DNA from 3 places in the Streptomyces sp. NPDC031121 genome. Region 3 is predicted to be linked to each of the others. Evidence: riboswitches for the same ligand, from Rfam matches in the RefSeq annotation. Region 3 holds a riboswitch; each other region holds the start of a gene.
The links. A riboswitch is a leader RNA that binds a small molecule or an ion and turns the genes downstream of it on or off. The one in region 3 is predicted to bind cyclic di-AMP.
Positions count from the first base shown of each region.

Region 1 (5,165 bases), on a different contig from region 3:
ACGAGGAACGCGACCTCGGCCTCGTCGGCGGGGGCCGAGGCGGGGCGGCCGTCGGGGCCGATCCGGTCGTAGCGGACGGTGCCGATGAAGTCCTCGCCGACGGTCGCGGCGAGGCCCACCCGGTCGACGTAGTCGTGGTGGGTGAAGCGGTGCACGTCGCGGTCGGAGAGCCGGGGGTAGGGGGCGAAGAACCGGTAGTACTTCGACTCGTCGGAGACCTGCTCGTAGAAGCTGACCAGGCGGCCCGCGTCCTCGGGGGTGATGGGCCGGATGCGTGCGGTGCCGCCGTCACGGAGGACGACGTCCGCTTCCCAGTGGGCCGGGTACGAGGGGTCCGACGCGGTGGTCATGCGGTGATCCTAAGCCCAGGGCGGGTGGAAGGGCTCCTGCGCGGTGCACGCCCGAGGAGAGGTGCGAACCGGTGCAATACGGGGTAGATCGGACGGAAGAGATCGAGGCCGGCGGCGGTCCGAGCACGGGGGACCGCGTGAGATAGTGGTCTAGACAACCGTCAGAACCTGAAGGGCATCACCATGGCAGAGCGCCGCGTCAACGTCGGCTGGGCCGAGGGCCTGCACGCTCGTCCCGCCTCGATCTTCGTCCGGGCGACGACCGCTTCGGGCGTCCCGGTGACCATCGCGAAGGCGGACGGGAACCCCGTCAACGCCGCCTCCATGCTCGCGGTGCTGGGCCTGGGCGCCCAGGGCGGCGAGGAGGTCGTCCTCGCGTCGGACGCCGAGGGCGCGGAGGTGGCGCTGGACCGCCTCGCGCGGCTGGTCGCGGAGGGTCTTGAGGAGCTTCCCGAGACCGTCTGACCCTTCGGGTTCCACCCGGTTCGCGCGAAGCCGCGGCCGCCGATGCTCCGGCGGCCGCGGCTTCGCCGTTGCGGGTACGGGAATGCGATGCGCGCACGCGAATGCGCCGCGGAATTCGAGGACGAACACGGCCGCGACCGGGAGGGAGTTCCGGGCGTACCGCCGATTCCGAAGGCGCACGGAAATCGACGCGGCCGGAAGGGACTCCCGGCCCTTGTTTCCGCATTTCTACGCGGCCCCTGTTAAAAGGAGCGGCCCGCCGTGTTTACGGCAGGTTGCGAAGTCCTCACGCGCAGCCGGTAGGCACCCGCGGTGCGTTCGGCGTGGCCGGCGGTCAGGGCCCGCGCCCGCTCCGCGTCCCCCCTGGCCACCGCGTCGGTGATCGCACCGTGCTCCGCCCAGCACTCCACGGGCCGCTCCGGCGCCTGCACGGCGTACATCCAGGCGACCTTGTGGCGCATCTGGATGAGCAGGGCGATCAGCCCGGGGCTGGCCGAGGCCTGCGCGAGGGTCTCGTGGAACCAGCTGCCGAGGGCCCGCAGGTCCTCGCCCTGCCCTCCCCTGGCCCGCTCCTGGCCCAGCCTGACCAGGCCGCGCAGCACCTTCAGGTGGCCCTCGGTGCGCCGCCGCGCGGCCCTGGCGGCCGCGAGCGGCTCCAGCAGCATCCGCATCTCCAGGAGGTCGGCGGCCTCCTGCTCGGTGGGCTCGGCGACGCAGGCGCCCGCGTGCCGCCGGCTGGTCACGAAGCCCTCGGACTCCAGGGTCCGCAGGGCCTCGCGGACCGGAACGCGCGAGACGCCGTACCGGCGGGCCAGCTGCTCCTCGGTGAGCCTGGCGCCCGGCGGGAACGCCCCGGAGACGATGTCGTCGCGGATCGCGGTGCACACCGCGTGCGCGGGAATACGCAAGACCGGACCTCCGCCCTTTTTCAAATGGCCGGCACCGGTGCCGCGGCCGTGGTGGATCGTACGGAAACTGTATGGCAATTCCCGCCGGTTTCCGAGGGCGGCAGGAAATCAGCGGTATTTCGGCCGGGGTGCGGCGGCCGGAAATCGGCGTCCCGGGCAGCGCGAAGGCCCCGGCTCGGCGAGCCGGGGCCTTCAAAACAGGCTGCTGCGAGGGGTCAGAGGCTGACGCCGTGGCTGCGCAGGTAGGCGATCGGGTCGATGTCCGAGCCGTACTTGGCGCCGGTGCGGGCCTCGAAGTGCAGGTGCGGGCCGCTGGAGTTGCCCGTCGAGCCGGAGAGGCCGATCTGCTGGCCCGGGGTGACCTGCTGGCCGACCGAGACGCTCAGCGAGTTGAGGTGGCCGTACTGGGTGTAGGTGCCGTCGGCGTGCCGGATGACGACGTTGTTGCCGTAGGCGCCGCCCCAGCCGGCCTCGACGACGGTGCCGAGGCCGACGGCGCGGACGACGGAGCCCTCGTCGGCGTGGAAGTCGATGCCGGTGTGGCTGCCGGAGGACCACATGCCGCCGCCGGCGCGGTACTGGGTGCTGACGTAGGAGCCGGCGAGCGGGGAGACGAAGGTGTTGAGGCGCTTGCGCTCCTCCTCGCGGGCGGCGCGCTCGGCGGCCTCGCGCTCGGCCTTCGCCTTCTCCTCGGCCTTCTGCTTGGCCTCGGCGGCGCGCGCCTTGGCGTCGGCCTCGGCCTGCGCCTTCAGGGCGGCGGCCTCGGCGGCGGCCCGCTGGGCGTCGGCCTGGGCCTCGATCTGGCCGGCGACGTCCTCCGCGGTGACGACCGCGTTCAGGCCGGTGTCCTCCATGGACGGGCCCTTGTCCGACGCGGCGAAGGCCGGGGCGGCGAGGGTGCCCACGACGCCGGTGGTGGCGAGGGCGGCGACGCCGGCGAATCCGGCGGTCTTGCGGCTCAGACGGCTGGAACCACGGTGCTTGCCGGCGGCACGGCTGCCAAAGGCCATGGAGAGGCTGATCCTTTCCTTCCCTCTCGCCTACCGGGTTAGCTGACGGGTTCGGAGCAGGAAGGTCTCCTACGGGCACCTCTTGCGAGGCGGCCCGATTCACCCCAAGGGACGTGTGGGTCCCCGGCTCCCCAGGCTCGCGCCTGACGGGGACTCGGCGATCGCTGCCCGGTGCCGCGGCTGCGGCGCGTATCAACTGACGGACAGCACGGCCGACGCTAGGCGGATCATCAGTCAATCACCAAATGGTCACGGCCTTTTGTTGCGCACGCCACACCGCATACGGGCAACCTCCGCAGCAAAACCGGACACAAAGGGCCCCGGCGGACAAGCCGCCGAGGCCCCTTGGGGAGTTGCCCGTCAGTTGCCGACGACGGTGACCTCTCCGATGCCCAACGCGCGCACCGGCCCCTCGATCTGCGCGGCGTCGCCGACGAGCACGGTGACCAGCCGGTCCACCGGGAACGCCTGCACGACGGCCGTGGTCGCCTCCACGGTGCCCGTCTCGGCGAGCCGGGCGTACAACTGCGCCTGGTAGTCGTCCGGCAGCTCCTGCTCGACCTGGTCGGCGAGGGTCCCGGCGACGGCCGCGGCCGTCTCGAACTTCAGCGGGGCCACGCCCACCAGGTTCTGCACGGCGACGTCCCGCTCGGCGTCCGTCAGGCCCCCCTCGGCGAGGGTGCGCAGCACCTTCCAGAGGTCCTCCAGCGCCGGCCCGGTGTTGGGGGTGTCCACGGACCCGCTGATGGCGAGCATCGAGGCGCCCCGGCCGTCGGCGGTGGAGCGCAGCACCTGGCCGAAGGCGCGCACGCCGTACGTGTACCCCTTCTCCTCGCGCAGCACCTTGTCCAGGCGCGAGGTGAGGGTGCCGCCCAGGCAGTACGTGCCGAGCACCTGGGCGGCCCAGACGCGGTCGTGCCGGTCGGGCCCGGTGCGGCCGATCAGCAGCTGGGTCTGGACGGCGCCGGGCCGGTCGACGATGACGACGCGGCCGGTGTCGTCGGACTCCACCGGGGGCACGGGGCGGGGCTGCCCCGGGTTGCCCGTCCAGGCGCCCAGGGTGTCGGCCAGGAGGGCGTCCAGGTCGATGCCGGCCAGGTCGCCGACGATCACCGCGGTGGCCGTCGCGGGGCGCACGTGCGCCTCGTAGAAGGCGCGGACGGCCGCGGAGTCGATCCGGGCGACGGTCTCCTCGGTGCCCTGGCGCGGGCGGGACATCCGCAGGGAGGCCGGGAAGAGCTGCCGGTAGAGCTCCTTGGCGGCGCGGCGCTGCGGGTTGGCCAGCTCGTGCGGGATCTCGTCCAGGCGGTTGCGGACGAGGCGGTCGACCTCGCTGTCGGCGAAGGCCGGCGCGCGCAGCGCCTCGGCGAGCAGGCCGAGGGCCTTGGCCAGCCGGGAGGCCGGGACCTCCAGGGAGACGCGCAGGCCGGGGTGGTCGGCGTGCGCGTCGAGGGTGGCGCCGCAGCGCTCCAGCTCGGCGGCGAACTCCTCGGCGGAGTGCTTGTCGGTGCCCTCGGACAGGGCGCGGGCCATGATGGTGGCGACGCCGTCCAGCCCCTCCGGCTCGGCGTCCAGCGGTGCGGCGAGGTTCACCTCTACGGCGATGACCTGCTGGCCGGGCCGGTGGCAGCGCAGCACGGTCAGGCCGTTGGGCAGGGCGCTCCGCTCGGGGGCGGGGAACGCCCACGGCTTGGGCTGCCCGGCGGCGGGCCGCGGGTGGAAGGTCATCGTGACGGCTGCGGTGTCGCTCACTGCTCCGCCCCCTCGTTCTCGTTCTCGTTCGCGTCGGAGTCGCCGGCGGCGAGGGGCTCGTAGACGAGCACCGCGCGGTTGTCGGGGCGCAGTCGGGCCGCGGCCACGGCCTGGACCTCCTCGGCGGTGATGTCGAGGACGCGCTGCACGGCGGTCAGCGCCAGCTGCGGGTCGCCGAAGAGGACCGCGAAGCGGCACAGTTCGTCGGCCCGGCCGGCGACGGTGCCCAGCCGGTCCAGCCACTCGCGCTCCAGCTGGGCCTGGGCGCGCTCCATCTCCTCGGCGGTGGGGCCCTCGGCGGCGAACCGGGCGAGCTCCTCGTCCACGGCGGCCTCGATGGCGGGCACCTCGACGCCGCTGGAGGTCTTCACGTCCAGCCAGCCCATCGAGGGGGCGCCGGCCAGGCGGAGCATGCCGAAGCTCGCGGCGACGGCGGTCTGGTCGCGGCGGACCAGGCGGTTGTGCAGGCGGGATGACTCGCCCCCGCCGAGGACGGTCAGCGCCACGTCGGCGGCGTCGCACTCGCGGGTGCCGTCGTGGGGCAGCCGGTAGGCGGCCATCAGGGCGCGGGCCGGGACGTCCTCGGTGATCTCCTCGCGGAGCTGGCCGCCCATGGTGTCGGGCAGCGTGCCGTCGCGCGGGGGCTGCTTGCCGTCGTGGGCGGGGATGGTGCCGAAGTA
Region 1 covers NZ_JBVIGV010000004.1:340,464-345,628, forward strand. The annotation lists gene ACZ462_RS09530 (bifunctional acetate--CoA ligase family protein/GNAT family N-acetyltransferase) at 1-350, opposite strand, end outside; gene ACZ462_RS09535 (HPr family phosphocarrier protein) at 534-815, shown strand; gene ACZ462_RS09540 (GntR family transcriptional regulator) at 1,058-1,723, opposite strand; gene ACZ462_RS09545 (M23 family metallopeptidase) at 1,939-2,733, opposite strand; cyclic di-AMP (ydaO/yuaA leader) riboswitch at 2,746-2,903, opposite strand; gene ACZ462_RS09550 (M16 family metallopeptidase) at 3,094-4,461, opposite strand; gene ACZ462_RS09555 (M16 family metallopeptidase) at 4,482-5,165, opposite strand, start outside.
Region 1: it holds a riboswitch for cyclic di-AMP, as region 3 does, so the genes downstream of both, ACZ462_RS09545 (M23 family metallopeptidase) here and ACZ462_RS26125 (M23 family metallopeptidase) in region 3, are expected to answer to the same signal.

Region 2 (5,165 bases), on a different contig from region 3:
GCGGGCCGGGGCGCCGGTCTTGATCTGGCCGCAGTTGGTGGCGACGGCGAGGTCGGCGATGGTGACGTCCTCGGTCTCGCCGGAGCGGTGGGACATCATGCACTTGAAGCCGTTGCGCTGGGCGAGCTCGACGGCGTCGAGGGTCTCGGTCAGCGAGCCGATCTGGTTGACCTTGACGAGGAGGGCGTTCGCGGTGCCCTCCTCGATGCCGCGGGCGAGGCGCTCGGGGTTGGTGACGAACAGGTCGTCGCCGACGAGCTGGACCTTGGCGCCGAGCTTCTCGGTGATGGTCTTCCAGCCGGCCCAGTCGTCCTCGAACAGCGGGTCCTCGATGGAGACGAGCGGGTAGGCCTCGACGAGCTCCGCGTAGTAGTCCGTCATCTCGGCGGCCGAGCGGGCCTGGCCCTCGAAGTGGTACTTGCCGTCCTTGTAGAACTCGGACGCGGCGACGTCGAGCGCGAGGGCGATCTGCTCGCCGGGGGTGTAGCCGGCCTGCCTGATCGCCTCGAGGATGAGGTCGAGGGCCTCGCGGTTGGAGCCGAGGTTGGGCGCGAAGCCGCCCTCGTCGCCCAGACCGGTGGAGAGGCCCTTGTCCTTCAGGACCTTCTTGAGGGTGTGGTAGACCTCGGTGCCCCAGCGCAGGGCCTCGGAGAAGGACTCGGCGCCGATCGGCGCGATCATGAACTCCTGGATGTCCACGTTGGAGTCGGCGTGCGAGCCGCCGTTCAGGATGTTCATCATCGGAACGGGCAGCAGGTGCGCGTTCGGGCCGCCGAGGTAGCGGAACAGCGGGAGGTCGGAGGCCTCGGACGCGGCGTGCGCGACGGCGAGGGAGACGCCGAGGATGGCGTTGGCGCCCAGCGAGCCCTTGTTGTCGGTGGCGTCCAGGTCGAACATGGCCTGGTCGATCAGGCGCTGCTCGGTGGCGTCGTAGCCGACGAGCTCGGGGCCGATCTGCTCGATGACCGCGAGGACGGCCTTCTCGACGCCCTTGCCCATGTAGCGGTTCGGGTCGCCGTCGCGGAGCTCGATGGCCTCGAAGGCACCGGTGGAGGCACCGGACGGAACGGCAGCACGGCCGGTGCTGCCGTCGTCGAGGCCCACCTCGACCTCGACCGTGGGGTTGCCTCGGGAGTCCAGGATTTCCCGGGCTACGACGACGTCGATGGACGGCACGAGCATCTCCTTCTGGGATGTGACGCTGGGTGTGCGGTGGCGTGTCGAGCCGGGGGACCGGCCCTGCCGCCTAGAGCCTAACCGCAGCCGGGGGGTCGGCCCGCCGACCGCCCGGGTCCTGGGACGAAAAAGGGCCCGAATACCCCTCTTCCCGGACATACAACCCGCCCTGACCGGGTGTACGGGGGCGGGCACGCCACCGCCCGGCGCGAGGGGGGGGGTACGCGCCGGGCGGTGGGGATCAGGTGGTGCGGAAGCCCTCGGGTGAGGGTTCGCGCGGTGTTCAGGCGAGCTTCAGCTTCTGGCCGGGGAAGATCAGGTCGGCGTCGGAGACGATGTCCTTGTTGAGCTCGAAGAGCTTCTCCCAGCCGCCCTTGACGTTCTGCGCCTCGGCGATGGTGCCGAGGGTGTCGCCGGCCTTCACCTCGTACGAGCCGTTGCCGGTCTTCACGACGGGGGCCTCGGCGCGCTCGGAGCGGGTGGTGGGCGCGGGGGTCTGCGCGCGCTGCGTCTGCTTCTTGACCTCGGTCTTCTGCGGCTGCGTCTTCTTGGTCTCGGTCTTCGGCGTCTGCTTGGGGGTCGTGTTGGCAGTCGACCCGCCGCCGGTGTACGAGGAGTTGGACAGGCCCTTGCCGCAGTGCGGCCAGGCGCCCTTGCCCTGGACCTTCAGGACCTTCTCGGCGATGGCGATCTGCTGCGCCTTGGTGGCCTGGTTGGCCTGCGCGGCGTACGCCTTGCCGCCGAAGCCGGCCCACGTGGAGGCGGAGAACTGGAGGCCGCCGTAGTAGCCGTTGCCGGTGTTGATGGACCAGTTGCCGCCGGACTCGCACTGGGCCACGCGGTCCCACTCGGAGGCGGTGGCGGCGGAGGCGGTGCCGGCGGTCATCAGGGGGGCCGCGACCGCGACGCCGGCGACGCCGGCGAGCGTGACGATGCGGGTGGTCCGCTCGATGGCGGTGGCGCGGCGGTGCTTGCCCTTGCCCGAAAGCAGCATGGAGTTCTCCTCACCGACGCCTGCGAGGTGAGCTGTCGGGTTCGGGCGGATGAGTTGCCCGGCCGCGCACGTGGCGCGTCTTCACCCCTAGCCGGTCCGGGCCGTCGTCCGACGGCCTTTCGCGGCACCTACCTTGGTTCCCCCGCTCCTGCCTTCGGCGCTTGACGCGACGTGTTGTTCCCCCCGTCCGCCGGCAGGACTCGGCGATGCGGTCGAAGGGGCCCGCGGTGGCGGGCGATTCAGAAGGTAGACAGGTCCCTCCCCGAAGTTCAACGAGGGATTTCGGGGAGGGGAAGGCCCTACTTGCGCTCCCCTGGGGGGCATTTGCGCAGGTGAGGGGTGTTTTTACCCAAGGTCACGGACAGGACACGCCAGTTGACCGGAAGAGACGCATGTCTCATTTGAACGAACCGGACATTCAACTCTTAACGGGTGTCCGAAATGCCGTTGTTCCTAACCTATTTCCAGGTTCTGGCCGGGCTTGATGAGGTTGGCGTCCGAGCCGATGACCTGCTCGTTGGCCTGGTAGAGCGCGCTCCAGCCGCCCTTGACGCCGTTGCGGTCCGCGATGGCGGCGAGGCTGTCGCCCTCCTTCACCGTGTACGAGGGCGCCTGCGCCTCCTCGGCGGGGGCGCCGCGGTGCTTGCCGGTGGCCGCGGCCGTGGCGCCGGAGATGTCCGCCGGGTCGGTGGAGGCGCCCGGGGCCGGGGAGGCCGACGGGGCAGAGGGGGCCGCCGGGGAGCCCGGGGCGGTGGATGCGGGGGAGCTGGCGGGGGCACCCGGCGCGGCGGTGTCGCCCGGCGACGGGGTGCCCGGCACGGCCGGGCTCGGCGTGGGAACCGCAGGGGCGGTGGGGTCCACGGGGCTCGGGGTGACCGTGGGGTCGCCCGGGAACACCGGCGGAGCCGTGGGGGACGGCGTCGCGCCGTCCGGGTCGGGCATGACGGGCAGTCCGACGGACGGGGCGAGCGGCCCAGGGGGCGGGCTCGCCGGCGCGGGGGTCGGCGCGCCGTAGTCGGTGGGCCGGTGGCCGTCCGCGACGGGGACGCGGTCGTCCGGGCGGGCCGGGGAGGGGCCGACGGCCCGGTGGCTGCCGGCCGAGCCCGGGTCCACGTCGGCGGCGGGGCCGTCCTGGGTCAGCCCGGCCGCGGCCGCGCACTGCGCCCAGGCCTGGGCGCCGCTGGCGGCGAGCACGCGCTCGGCGACCGCGATCTGCTGGGAGCGGCTGGCGAGGTCGGGGCGCTCGGCGAACTCCAGGCCGCCGGCGTTCTTCCACTGCTCCTGGGTGAACGCCAGGCCTCCGTACGAGCCGTTGCCCGTGTTGGCGCTCCATGCGCCGCCGCTCTCGCATTCGGCGACTTTGTCCCACGTCCCCGCCTCGGCCGCGCTCGCGCCGGTGGCGGCGAGCAGCGGCATGGCCAGCGCGGAGCCGGTGACTCCGGCGGTGACGACGATGGCGGGTACCTGACGGGGGCGTCTGTGGCGGCCGTTCCCGGAACGCATGTGATGCACCTTTCGCATAACGGCGTGGTAACGGCAGAACCTAGCGGCCTTCGAACGATTGTCACAAGTTGAGCAAGAAATTGATTTCCCATCAGAAAATCTTCAGATGTTTCGGGGTGTGAAGCGGACGGGAAGGGTGCGCAGGCCACGCATGATCAGTCCGCCCCGCCATCTCAGGTCCGCAGGCGGAACTGCCAGTTCCAGATCAGGCAGACGCGTCAGCAAAGTCGCAAGCGCCGTCTGGCCTTCCAGCCGGGCCAGCGGCGCGCCCAGGCAGTAGTGGATTCCGTGCCCGTACCCCAGGTGCTGGTTGTCGCTCCGCGAGAGGTCCAGGGTGTCCGGCAAGGCGAACCGCGCGGGGTCCCGGTCGGCCGCGGCGAGGACGACGAGCACCGGGTCGCCGACCGCGATGTCCTGACCGCCGAGCACCAGCGGGCGCGTGGCGAACCGCCACGTCGCGAGCTCCACCGGCCCGTCGTAGCGCAGCAGTTCCTCGACGCCCGTCTCCAGCAGGCCCCGCTCGCCTGCGGCGAGGGAGGCCTGGAGCCGCGCCCGCTCGCCCGGGTTCATGAAGAGGGAGTGGACGCCGTTGCCGATGAGGTTCACGGTCGTCTCGAAGCCCGCGAAGAGCAGGATGAACGCCATCGCGGTGGCCTCGGCCTCCGTCAGGTGGTCGCCGTGGTCGCTCGCCCGGATCAGGTCGGAGATGAGGTCATTGCCCAGATCATCCCTTTTGCGGTGGATGAGTTCGCCGAGATAGGCCCGCATCTGCTTCACGGAACGGGCCACCCCGCCCCGCGGCCCCCCGCCGTGCCGGATCATCATCCCGGCCCAGTCCCGGAAGTCGTCCTGGTCCTCACGCGGTACGCCGAGCATCTCGCAGATGGCGTAGATGGGGAGCGGGAAGGCGAACTCGTGGATCAGGTCCGCCTCGCCGCGGCCCGCGAACCCGTCGATCAGGTGGTCGGTCAGCTCCTGCACCCGCGGCGCGAACTCCGCCACCCTGCGCGGTGTGAACGCCTTCGACACCAGCCGCCGCAGCCGCGTGTGGTCCGGCGGGTCGATGTTGAGCAGGTGCGTCATCAGCTCGGCCTTGCGCTCCCCCGGGATCCCGGTCTTGCCCTTGGCGTGCGCCGGCTCCGCGTGGTGCTCCGGGTTCTTGCTCAGCCGCTGGTCGGCCAGGGCCTGGCGGGCGTCGGCGTACCGGGTCACCAGCCACGCCTCCACCCCGCTCGGCAGCCGCGTGCGGTGCACGGGGGCGTGCTCGCGCAGCCAGGCGTACGCCGGGTACGGGTCGGTGGCGAACTCCCAGTCGAACAGGGTCGGGCCCTGAGCGGGAGCGGGTTCTTCGGAGGCTGCGGAGGTCGGCTCGTACACGCCTCGACCGTAACCCGCCCGCGGGCCGCCGCCCGCCGCCCGCCGCTCCCCTTACTCCGCGGCCCCGCCGGCCGCGTCGGCGCCGTCGGACGGGGTGCCGGCGGCGAGGCCCTCC
Region 2 covers NZ_JBVIGV010000020.1:8,094-13,258, reverse strand. The annotation lists gene eno (phosphopyruvate hydratase) at 1-1,176, opposite strand, end outside; gene ACZ462_RS29870 (transglycosylase family protein) at 1,460-2,170, opposite strand; cyclic di-AMP (ydaO/yuaA leader) riboswitch at 2,173-2,340, opposite strand; gene ACZ462_RS29865 (transglycosylase family protein) at 2,624-3,673, opposite strand; gene ACZ462_RS29860 (cytochrome P450 family protein) at 3,776-5,050, opposite strand; gene ACZ462_RS29855 (nucleoside triphosphate pyrophosphohydrolase) at 5,102-5,165, opposite strand, start outside.
Region 2: it holds a riboswitch for cyclic di-AMP, as region 3 does, so the genes downstream of both, ACZ462_RS29870 (transglycosylase family protein) here and ACZ462_RS26125 (M23 family metallopeptidase) in region 3, are expected to answer to the same signal.

Region 3 (5,165 bases):
AGGACTCGCCGCGCAGGCGGCGGCCGATCCAGGGGACGAGGTGCTCGCGGGCCCACTGGATGTTGTCGCGGGTGGCGTCGACGGAGCTGAGGGGCTGCTGCGGCGGCCACGGCTGGTCGGGGTCGGCCGGCACGTCGAGGCCGAGGACCTGGGCGGCGCGCAGGGCGACCCGGGTGTGGCCCTCGGGCGAGAGGTGCAGCCGGTCGAAGTCCCAGGCGCGGCGGTCCTGGACGGACTTCAGGGACCACAGGTCGAGGACCGGGCAGCCGTACTTGTCCGCGATGGCCCGCACGTGGGCGCTGTAGGTGGCGACCTTGCCGCGCAGGTGCTTGAGGACGGGCACCCCGCGCGTGTCGAAGCCGGTGGTGATCATGACGAGGCCGACGACACCGGTCAGGTCGGCGACGGCCGCCTCGAAGCGCTCGGCGACGGCGTCGGGGTCGCTGCCGGGGCGGATGATGTCGTTCCCGCCGGCGCAGAAGCTGACCATGTCCGGGGCGAGCTCCTTGGCGCGCGGGACCTGTTCGGCCACGATCTGGTCCAGCAGGCGGCCGCGTACCGCCAGGTTCGCGTAGCGGAAGTCGCCTTCGGGCCGCCGGTCGGCCAGGAGGACGGCCAGGCGGTCCGCCCAGCCGAGGAACTTCCCGTCGGGCCCGGGGTCGCCGACCCCTTCGGTGAAGCTGTCCCCGATCGCCGTGTACGAGCCGATGGTCCTGCGTGCGGTCGCTGTCGTCTCTGTCATCGTCGTCACTGCCACGAGACCGTATTTTTCACCCCGGCACGTGACCTACGCCACCGTAGGAAGGGGTTGACGGGCCGTGATCTGTACCACCCGGTCGGTTCGGCGAGTGCGTGCGGGGCCGGGACCCCCCTCGGGTCCCGGCCCCGCACGGGTCCGGCCGCCCCTGTCGGGGCGGGGATCAGATGGTCACGCCCTTGGAGCGGAGGTAGGCGATCGGGTCGATGTCGGAGCCGTAGGACTGGCCGGTGCGGATCTCGAAGTGCAGGTGCGGGCCGGTGGAGTTGCCGGTGGAGCCGGAGAGGCCGATGCTCTGGCCGGCGGTGACGCTCTGGCCGGCGGTCACGGACAGCTGGGAGAGGTGGGCGTACTGGGAGTACTTGCCGTCGGCGTGCCGGATGACGACCTCGTTGCCGTACGCGCCGCTCCAGCCGGCGGAGACGACGGTGCCGGCGCCGACGGCCCGGACCTGGGTGCCGGAGCTCGCGATGAAGTCGACGCCGGTGTGGTAGCCGCTGGACCACATGGCGCCGGCGGTCCGGTACGCGGTGGAGACGCCGCCGCCGACGGGGGCGACGAATCCGGCGGCGGCCGGGGCGGCGGGTGCGGCGGGTGCGGCGGCCTGCGGGGCGGACGCCTTCGGGGCGGCGACCTGCCGCTCGGCCGCGGCCTTGGCGGTCCGCTGGCCGGCGGCCGCTGCCGCCGCCGGGGCGGGGGACTTCTTCTTCGGGGCGGCGGCCGGCTTCCCGGCGGGGGCCGCGGCCTCGGCCGCACCCGGTGCGCCGAGGTGGAGCCGGAGGCCGGGGTGGATCAGGGACGGGTCGGCGCCGACGGCCTCGCGGTTGTCGGCGTAGAGCCGCTGCCAGCCGCCCTCCACGCCGCGGTCCGCGGCGATGGTGGACAGGCAGTCGCCCGGAACGACGGTGTAGACGGCGGGGACGGCGGCCGGGGCCGGCGCGGCGGCGACGGGCTCCGCCTGCACCGCCGAGGGGGTCTGCGGGGCCGCCGCGGGGGCGGCGGGGGCCGCGTGGGCGCCGGCGGCGCCGAGCAGCGGGAGCGCGAGCGCGGCGCCTCCGGTTCCGGCGGCGGCGAAACCCCGGGCCATCGTGCGGGACTTCGGTCGGCGGTGCTTGCCCTTTGCCGGCATGGCGGATTCCTCTCCGGCGCCTGCGAGGTGAGCTGTCGGGTTCGGACCGGGAGCTGTCCGGCCGGCACGGCCCCGCGAGCGGGACGTGCACGGCTTCACCCCGAGCCGTTTCCGGAGCGGAACTCCGGCGACGGCGGCCTACCTGGTTCCCCCGCTCCTGCCGGTCGCGTGAATGGTCGAGTGCGGTTTCCGGGCGGCGGCAGGATTAGGCGGTCCGTCCGGATCGGTCGCGAACGTAATCCAGTCCGACGGGGCGGAACAAGCCGCGAATTTCCTGACGGATTCACAGGAACGCGATTCCGGCGGAATTCCGGTCACCCTGTGTCCATTCGCTTGTGCCAACAGCCCCTCCGGCCGGGGCATTCGCGTTTCCCCCTCGGGCACGCACGGTCACCGTATGATCTGGCTCACGGGGCTGCGCCCGATCTCCCCTCCGACGGCGGCATGTTGGCCCCAAGCAGCTCAATTCGGACATCCGGTGACGATGCGGAGGATCCACGTGACCCAGCAGATACCCTCGCCCCCGCCGGCCGGACCGGCACCCGAGCCGCAACTGGCCGGCGTACGCAACTTCCGCGACGTGGGCGGCCTCCCGGCCCTGGACGGACGGCAGGTCAGGTCGGGACGACTCTTCCGAAGCGGACATCTGGCACATGCCACCGAAAGCGATGCAGAATTCCTCGAATCGCTGGGCCTGCACACCGTCTTCGACTTCCGCAACGCCGTCGACCAGGCCCTGGAGGGGCCCGACATCCCCCTCGCCGGCGTGCGCAACCTCAACATCCCGCTCTCGGACCCGGCAGCCGGCGAGGACTTCTGGAGGATGGTGCGCGACGGCGACACCGAGCAGCTCCGCGGCGTCCTCGGCGGCGGCAGGGCAGCCGCCCGGATGGCGGACTCCTACCGCGTGATGGTCGTGGAGCGCACGGCCGAGCACAGCCGGGTGGTGCACGCGCTGGCCGAGGACAGCGTCCCGGCGCTGATGCACTGCGCCGCCGGCAAGGACCGGGCCGGAGTCGCGATCGCCGTCACGCTCCTCGCGCTCGGCGTGGAGCGGGAGGCGATCCTGGCGGACTACCTGGAGTCGAACGCCCCGCACCGCCGCTACCGGGTGCGCCCCGGCAGCGGCATCCCCGAGGCCCGCTCCCCCGAGGCCGCGGAACTCCTCGCGCCGCTCTTCGACGCCCGCGCCGCCTACCTGGACGCGGCCTTCGACACCATCAACGCGCAGTGGGGCGGCACCGACCGCTACCTGGCCGAGGGCCTGCGCCTCTCCCCCGCCACCCTGGACCGCCTCCGCGGCCGGCTGCTCGTCTGAACGCCCGCGACCGCAGGGCGCCGGCCGGCCGCCGGCGCCCCCGGACCGCTCAGCTCCCCGCGGCCGCCTGCCTGACGAGCGTCCGCCCGAACTCCCACATCAGCCCGCCGCCGTCGTGCGCCTCGTCCATGACCTCGCGGAAGGCCACGACGAACCGGTCGACGTCCGCCTCGTCGATCACCAGCGGCGGGATCAGCTTGATGACCTCCAGGCGGTCCCCCGACACCTGGGTCAGGATCCGGTGCCGTCGCAGCAGCGGCACCACGACCATCTGCGCGAAGAGCCCCTTGCGGGCGGCCTGGAGCACCGTCCACCGGCTGCGCAGCCGCAGCGAGGACGGCCTCCCGAACTCGATGCCGATCATCAGCCCGCGCCCCCGCACCTCGTGCAGCAGCTCGTAGTCGCCGACGAGCGCGGCCAGCCGCCCGCGCAGCAGGTCGCCCGTCGCACGGGCCCGGTCCACCAGCCGCTCGTCCTCCATGACGGACAGCACCGCCAGCCCGGCGGCCATCGCCTGTGCGTTGGAGCCGAAGCTGGCGGAGTGGACGAGCACCCGGTCCATGGACGAGTACACCTTGCGGAAGATCCAGTCCCGGCCCAGGGTGGCGCCGACGGGGACGTACCCGCCCGACAGCGCCTTGGCCACGCACACCAGGTCCGGCTCGACGCCCGGCTCGTGCTGGTACGCGTAGAAGTCACCGGTACGTCCGATGCCGGTCTGCACCTCGTCCGCGATGAGCAGCGCCTTGTGCCGGTGCAGCAGCTCCTGGGCCGCGGCCAGGAAGCCCGGCGGGGCGGCGTGCACGCCCTTCCCCTGGATCGGCTCGACGACGAACGCGGCGACGTCCCCGCGCCGCAGCTCCCGCTCCAGGGCGGCCAGGTCGCCGAGCGCGATCCGGGTGTCCGGCAGCAGCGGCGCGAAGCCGTCGCGGAAGCCGCGCTCCCCGTTGACCGACAGGGCGCCGGTCGTCAGCCCGTGGAAGGCGTGGTCGCAGTAGAGGACCCTGGGCCGCCCGGTGGCGTACCGGGCGAACTTCAGGGCGGTCTCGACGGCCTCGGTGCCGCTGTTGCCGAAGAAGACGCGGTCCAGGTGCGGGCTGTACGAGAGCAGCCGCTCCGCGAGCAGGCCCGGCAGCGGCGGGCAGTCGAAGCGGGTCAGGTCGGCGAGTCCGGCGTCGAGGACGTCGTGCAGTGCCCTGCGGACCACGGGGTGGTGGCGGCCGAGCCCCATGACCCCGAACCCGGCCAGCATGTCCAGGTGGTCGTTGCCCTCGGCGTCCCAGAAGTGGGCGCCCTCGGCCCGCTCGTAGACCTTGTCGAAGCCGATGGTGTGCAGCATGCGGGGCAGCTGCGGGTTGAGGTGGCGCGCGTGCAGCTCGTACCGCTCGGCGCCCCGCTCGGCCAGCAGCGCCCGCAGGTCGAAGCCGGGGCCCGCGCCCGGGCCCGGCCCGCGCACGCCGCCCGCCTCCGGCGCCTCGGTCATGCCCGGCCGCCCCGGCTGCCGCCGACCGTCTCGCGGGCCGCGCGCAGCGACTCCTTCAGCGAGCCCATGGTGGCGAGGACGGCGGTCGGCTCGTAGCCGCAGTGCGCCATGCAGTTCGCGCACCGCGGGTCCTTGCCGCGGCCGTACTTGCTCCAGTCGGTCTCCTCGACCAGCTCCCGGTAGGTGGGCACGTACCCGTCGCTCATCAGGTAGCAGGGGCGCTGCCAGCCGAAGAGGGAGTAATTGGGAATGGCCCAGGCGGTGCAGGGGAAATCGGCCCTGCCCTCCAGGAAGTCCAGGAAGAGGGGCGAGTGGTTGAGGCGCCAGCGGCGGCGGTTTCCGCCTGCGAAGGCCTTTCTGAAGAGTTCTCTGGTCTGGTCGACGCCCAGGAAGTGCTCCTGGTCGGGTGCCTTTTCGTAGGCGTAGGCGGGCGAGATCATCATTTCGTCGACCTGGAGGTCGTCGTTGAGGTAGTTCA
Region 3 covers NZ_JBVIGV010000015.1:37,068-42,232, reverse strand. The annotation lists gene ACZ462_RS26130 (SGNH/GDSL hydrolase family protein) at 1-742, opposite strand, end outside; gene ACZ462_RS26125 (M23 family metallopeptidase) at 921-1,886, opposite strand; cyclic di-AMP (ydaO/yuaA leader) riboswitch at 1,891-2,075, opposite strand; gene ACZ462_RS26120 (tyrosine-protein phosphatase) at 2,386-3,204, shown strand; gene ACZ462_RS26115 (aspartate aminotransferase family protein) at 3,254-4,687, opposite strand; gene hpnH (adenosyl-hopene transferase HpnH) at 4,684-5,165, opposite strand, start outside.